DNA from 2 places in the Priestia sp. YIM B13486 genome. Region 1 is predicted to be linked to the other one. Evidence: predicted binding sites of a transcription regulator. Region 1 holds the regulator's gene; the other holds the start of a gene.
The links. The regulator Rex, encoded in region 1, represses fermentation and respiration genes when NADH is low (regulators of the CRP and FNR family bind a similar motif). The targets are predictions, from matches to a motif close to TTGTGAAATATTTCACAA.
Positions count from the first base shown of each region.

Region 2: a site for Rex is predicted at 2,296-2,313, ahead of ACFX4G_RS18890 (DUF1641 domain-containing protein). Genes of this name have one in related genera too.

Region 1 covers NZ_JBHZOZ010000024.1:10,750-14,169, reverse strand. The annotation lists gene ACFX4G_RS27740 (ABC-F family ATP-binding cassette domain-containing protein) at 1-480, opposite strand, end outside; gene ACFX4G_RS27735 (redox-sensing transcriptional repressor Rex) at 939-1,577, shown strand; gene tatA (twin-arginine translocase TatA/TatE family subunit) at 1,631-1,816, shown strand; gene tatC (twin-arginine translocase subunit TatC) at 1,832-2,587, shown strand; gene ACFX4G_RS27720 (YdiK family protein) at 2,613-2,840, opposite strand; gene ACFX4G_RS27715 (CPBP family intramembrane glutamic endopeptidase) at 2,837-3,420, opposite strand, start outside.
Region 2 covers NZ_JBHZOZ010000007.1:130,735-134,154, reverse strand. The annotation lists gene ACFX4G_RS18900 (AEC family transporter) at 1-507, shown strand, start outside; gene ACFX4G_RS18895 (NAD(P)/FAD-dependent oxidoreductase) at 553-1,731, opposite strand; gene ACFX4G_RS18890 (DUF1641 domain-containing protein) at 1,765-2,217, opposite strand; gene ACFX4G_RS18885 (hypothetical protein) at 2,647-3,063, shown strand; gene ACFX4G_RS18880 (ammonium transporter) at 3,060-3,420, shown strand, end outside.

The DNA.
Region 1 (3,420 bases):
ATAGTCAAAGTTTGAGAAACGGAAACCGTGAAGAATAGATCGTGTATCCGCTTCATATTGATAGCCGCCTAAATCTTTGAACGTTACTTGAAGCTGATCGTACTCTTTGGTTAGTTTTTCGTATTGAACTGAATCATTAAAAATGTCTGGATCGCCCATCTTCGTTTCAAGCGTACGTAATTCTTTTTCCATCTTCTTTAACGGAGCAAAGACTGTCATCATTTCTTCCCATATGGAGAGTGTTGACTCAAGAACTGTATCTTGTCCCATATAATCAATGGAAACACCTTTAGGTTTAATAATTTCTCCGCTGTCATAAGAAAGCTGCTCAGCAATAATTTTTAATAAAGTTGATTTACCTGCACCGTTTCGTCCCACTAGGGCAATGCGGTCTTTTGATTGTACTTCTAACTTTATATTCGATAAAATGGGTTCTGCCCCATAGTATTTTGTAATACCGTTCAATTGTAGAATAATCATTTTTTCACCTCTAGTAGTATATCCATAGTGTATTTTAACATATTTTCAACTACAAGTTCTTCCTACAAGCGTTTGTAATTTGTAGAGGGACAAGAACAAATGATGAAGCGAATGTTTTGATTCATGAAATAAAATGATTTTACCTGCACATTTTATACAGGATACTATGTTAAAATAAGAGATAAGTGCATCTCTGAACTTATATATGATGGATGTAGAAAATCCGTCATGACTAACAAACGGATCCTTTGAAGGGCTAATTGCTTCGTTCTAGCTACCGACTTTAAGTATTCCTGGATAGACAAAAGGCGTCGGGGTGTGAAGCGGAGTATATATAAAACAAGAGAAAAGAGAGAGAATTGGAAGCGCTACCTCAAGGCGGTTGAGGCTTTGTGAAAGGTAATGCAATATGACTTGAAAATGTTAGTAATGACATACATGAACTGAGGGGGTACAACGTGAACACTGAACAATTAAAAATACCACAAGCAACGGCTAAACGATTGCCGCTTTATTATCGTTTTTTAAAAAACTTGCATGCTTCTGGTAAACAGCGTGTTTCGTCAGCGGAGTTAAGTGAGGCAGTGAAAGTTGATTCTGCTACTATTCGCCGGGATTTTTCTTACTTTGGAGCATTAGGGAAAAAGGGATACGGCTACAATGTGAATTATTTACTTACATTTTTCCGTAAAACGTTAGACCAAGATGAAGTAACGAAAGTAGCACTGATTGGCGTAGGGAATCTGGGAACGGCCTTTTTAAATTATAATTTTATTAAAAATAATAACACCAAAATTGAGTGCGCTTTTGATGTGATAGAAGATAAAGTCGGTACAAAAGTAGGCGACGTGCCGGTTTATCACCTTGACCAATTGGAAGATTATATGAGTGATGATATCTCAGTGGCAATTTTAACCGTTCCTGCCCCTGTGGCTCAGCAAATTACCGATCGTTTAGTGAGTTGCGGAATTAAAGGGATTCTAAACTTCACTCCTGCACGCTTAAACGTACCGGATGAGATTCGACTGCATCATATTGATCTGGCTGTAGAATTACAGTCGCTTGTCTACTTTTTGAAAAATTATCCTGTTGAATAAGATGGACTGTGTTACGATTTCCTTAAGTCTAAATTAATAAGGAGAGTGGGAATATGGGGATTGGAGCAGGCAGTTGGATTATTATTGCGATTGTAGCACTGCTTATTTTTGGACCGAAACGGTTACCGGAGCTAGGAAGATCAGTCGGGCAAACGCTTAGAGAGTTTAAGCATGCCGCTAGCGGTGCCTCAGAAGATCGTGAAAAAGATAAACAGCGTCAAGTAGATGACAAAGAGTAAAAGGGTGATCATAGTATGACCGAACAAGAAATGTCAATATATGATCATATAGGAGAGCTGCGAAAGCGCATTTTAATTGTTTTATTTTTCTTTGTCATTGCCACAATTGGCGGCTTTTTTATAGCGGATAAGGTTATTGTCTATTTACAGCATGCTGATGAGGCAAAAAATTTAACGATGAATGCATTTAGGCTAACAGATCCAGTTAAGATTTATATGCAGTTTGCTGTTATTATCGGCTGTGTACTTGCAGCTCCTGTTGCACTGTATCAACTTTGGGCATTTATTAGTCCTGGTTTATATGAAAAAGAGCGTAAGGTAACGCTTGGATATATTCCTGTTTCCATTTTTCTCTTTATCGGCGGTGTCTCTTTTTCTTATTTTGTGTTGTTTCCATTTGTCGTCGATTTTATGACGCGCGTTTCTGATGAGCTGAATGTAAACCAAGTGATTGGCATTAATGAATACTTTTCTTTTTTAATGCAGCTCACACTGCCTTTTGGCCTGTTGTTTCAGCTTCCTGTTGTCGTCATGTTTTTGACGCGATTAGGAATTATCACGCCTATGTTTTTATCTCAAATTCGAAAGTATGCCTATTTCGTACTGCTAGTTATTGCCGCACTTATTACACCACCAGAATTGCTCTCGCACATGATGGTGACAGTGCCGCTCTTAATTTTGTATGAAATCAGCATCATTATTTCCCGCATTTCGTATCGCAAAGTGTTAAAGGCAAGGGCAGAGCAAGAAAGAGAAGATGTTAGTATGTAAAAAAACCACTGAAACAGTGGTTTTTTTATTTAGATGAATCATCTTGATTTTTATATTGCTGCTGCAACTTTTTAATTTTATAGTGCAAGATAAAAATGCGCACCGCAAATCTGAAATCGAACGCGGCTACGAGTGCAAATAAGATCGTGGGGAAATTCCACACGGTTTCCTGAGCATTTTGAATAGCCAGGTAGGTGAATAAAACCCCCATAATAATATAAATAAACCCTCGTGTTAAAGGGATATTCTTCATAAAAACATGCCTCCAAAAATAAACTGCATTTGTTCTGCTTGCTTTTGCATTTCTATAATTTTATCTGCAAAAATAGTTTGAGATAAAATAACGACTGTATTCATCAACACGTGAGCAATAATGGGTACAATAATTAGTTTTGTTCTTGCATAAAGGAATGCAAATACAAATCCCATGGCTGTATACACGAGCAAATGTTTAAAATCCCAGTGTACGGCAGCAAAAATAAGGGAACTAATAAATGCAGAGACAAAGAAATTATATCGTTTGTGAAGAGAGCCGAAAATAATCTTTCGAAAAATAATCTCTTCTAGAATTGGTCCAATAACAGACGTAACGACAATTAGGAACGGCGTTGCTTTAACAAGATTAACAATATTTTGTGTGTTTTCAGATACTTGGGTAATGCCAAGAGCGTGCTCAATCATACCTGCTACAGCTTGACCAGCCATAGCCAGGAACACCCCAAGGACTGACCAGACCACAGTTACCGTTGTTCCCGCATGTTCTATACGCATGGACATGTCACGGCGTAGCAGCAGTAAGACAATAAGTAAACCAAGGATAAAGCTAATGATGG
Region 2 (3,420 bases), on a different contig from region 1:
ACCGTTGGACAACGGGGGCGAAAAGAAGGGGAAGAGAAAACAAGTTTATTCAAAGTAACGGTTCATTCCATTTTGCATGGTTTATCTGAGCCTTTGGCATGTGTACCGTTAATTGGAGTGATTTTAACGCTTTGCGGCTTTCAGTCACCTAAACTTTTACAGGATATGCTTGATCAAATCGGAAGTATCACATCGGGAGCAGCTTTGTTTGCGGTAGGAGTAACGATTGGAATTGGAAAAATTAACTTCAGTAAAGGTGCGCTTGGGATCGCTGTCTTAAAAGTAGCGGTTCAACCCATCGTTATGCTCGGAATTGCAGTATGGATAGGATTATCTTCAGATGAAGTGACAAAAGCTATTTTGCTGGTAGCTTTTCCTGGGTCTGCTGTAGCTGCGATGATTGCTTTGCGGTTTGAAAGCTTGGAAAATGAAACGGCGTCTGCTTTTGTCATTAGTGCTATTTTATCGTTGATTACGCTGCCGCTTCTTATTTCTTGGCTTATGTAAATAAAAAAACGAAAGAGGAGAATTCCTCTTTCGTTTTAAGACGGATTAATAAGCTAATGCAAATAATCCTTTGATATGAGATAAGTAACGAACGTTACTTGCTTCTTTCATAAGTGATGCTGGTAAACCTTTTAATTGCGTTTTGTTTCCGCCGATTGTACCAATTGCATCTTTGCGTCCAAGACTTCCTAGTGTACCAGAGAAGACAGGAACGAATGATTCCATTGCTCCGCCGCGAATAGCTACTGCTAAGTTCACGCCTACAACTTCACCCATTTGCCAAGCTAATTGAGCAGTAGGTGGGTAAGGGCGACCTTCTGGACCCATTACAACCGCTGAGTCACCAGCAAGGAATACATCTTTATGAGATGTAGATTGTAAGAATTCATTTACAAGTGCACGACCGCGGTTTACTTCGATACCTGAGTTAGCAACTACAGAGTTACCTTGAACTCCGCCAGTCCATACCATTGTTTTTGTTTCAATTTTGCTGCCGTCTTTAAGTTCAACAGTTGTAGCATCCATTTTTGTTACAGGTGTACCAGTAACAAATGTAACGCCACGTTTTGTTAAGCTTGATTGAGCGCGCTCTACTAATTCAGCAGGGAAGCCTGGAAGAACTGTAGGAGCTGCTTCTACACAGTATAGAGAAATTTCTTTCGGATCAACACCGTGTTTTAGACATAGGCTTGGCATTAAGTCAGCGTATTCACCAACAAGTTCGATACCTGTTAATCCGCCACCACCAACTACGATTGTACCGTCAGCTTTATTTTTTGTTTTGCTGTATTCAGCGATACAAGCTTCTACGTGTGCACGTAAACGGTTTGCATCATTTACTGATTTAAGAACGAAGCTGTGCTCTTCTAAACCAGGGATACCGAAGTAAGCAGTTTCACTACCTAAAGCTGTAACAAGGTAGTCGTAGCTTAATTTTGTACCATCTTCAAGAGATACTTCACGTTGATCTGGTGAGATTTCTTTTACCGTTGCAATTTTTAAATCAACGTTGTAGTTTTTAAGTAATTTATCAAGTGGTAAAGCTACCGCTTGTTCAGAAACGCCGCCTACAGCTAGACGGTGTAATTCTGTAATGATTTGGTGAGTAGCAAAACGGTTCACTACTGTAATTTTTGCTTCATCCGCACTTAGGTGTTGGCGAGCTGTCATTGCAGTTAATAAACCACCGTAACCGCCGCCTAAAATTAAAATATGTTTTGACATAGTCGATCCTCCGTCCACACTTTTTAATGAAAATTATTTTTGTTTTTCGTTTGTAATGTCTAAATACGCTTGTGCAAAGCGGAATAGTTTTTGAGCTTGTGGATCTTTAAGCATGCGTAATAAACCGAATAAACCGATTGAATTAGAAGCATTTGCTTCTGCACGATCGTTTGCTTCGATTGCAGTAGCTGCAAGACCTTTTACTGTTCCTTCTACCGGCTCGATAAATTCTTTTACTCCACCAAGTAGATCTTCTTTTAATACGTCGTCAGTTAATAATGATTGCGCAACGTCGTAAGTTTTTGTAAGCACCGTTACCATTTCAGATAATTTTGGTAAATTATCTACAAGAACAGTAAGAGCTTCTTGTACTTCAGGCTTTAACAATTGATCTAACACATCCGCTTGACCTTTGTTAACTGCCGCTTCTGTTTGTACAGCAGCATTTTCCTCTGCAGCTGATTTTTGAATAGTTGATTGAGACATGAAAAGTCCTCCTTTGCTGGATACTGTTGCATATGTAGTTCCTAGTTATCTGCTAGACTTTCAAACTACATTGTGAAGTTGTGAAATCTTGCACATAATTCTATTTTAATTTTAATACGAGATAAAATCAACTCATTTCGTTGAAAAAATAAGTGAAGAACCTCGTAACCCTTTGTTTAATAAAAGTTTATAAGAAATAAAGCCAATAATTGCCTAGGTAAATAAAATTAAAATAGGGAACTAACATGATTCCTCTTCCTACGATAAAACAAATAACGTCATATTTCAACACATACGAACTTAATATTCTATAAGTAGTAAAAAGATAGGGCGCATTTACTATTTAAAGAGTTTTCAAAAAATTACATTGACTTACTATAGCGTTCTACATATAATCAGAATATAACATCTTATGTAAGGAGATATAACATGGTTATAGTGGATGAACTTTATCATAATGTGATCATTACATTGCCTCAATTAAAATTAATTGAATTTATAATGAAGTTAAAAGAAGCTAAAGCACAAGAAATAGAAGATATAAAAACGAAAATTAGTAAATACGAAGAGAAGAAACGTGCTGAAGAAGCTTGGTATCAATCACTATCACCGTTTCGTAAATTTTTTACCGGGCGTCCTTTAAGTCAGCATCAAGCGGTCGAGTATATGGTATACGTAAAGGAACGCTTTAAAAAAATTGATCACCTTAAAGCACAAATGCGAGAACTTCATGAAGTTCTTGAATTAATAAAAGCGGAAAATGAAGAAACAAGTGAAATTACGCTTTCGCCTGCTATTGTACAAGAAATAAAACGATTAAAAAGCAGTGGAGGCGTTGGGATATGAGTGTTAATGAACTAAGTTTAGGGATAAATACAACGTGGGTCGTGTTAACAGCGGCGATGATTTTGTTAATGGAAGGCGGCTTTGCCTTGTTAGAGGCAGGTTTTGTCCGCTATAAAAATAGCGTGAATATTATTATGAAAGTATTCGCTGATATTACAATAGGAACGCTTTGTTTCTATTTAATTGGTTTTGGATTAATGTACGGTGATGATTTAGGTGGAGTTGTTGGTAAAAGCGGTTTTGCGCTCTCGGGTAATTTATCGCACCTTGACATTCCAATTGGACTTGAAACGTTTTGGCTGTTTCAATGTGCGTTTGTTATTGCGGTCATTTCTATCGTTTCTGGAGCGGTAGCAG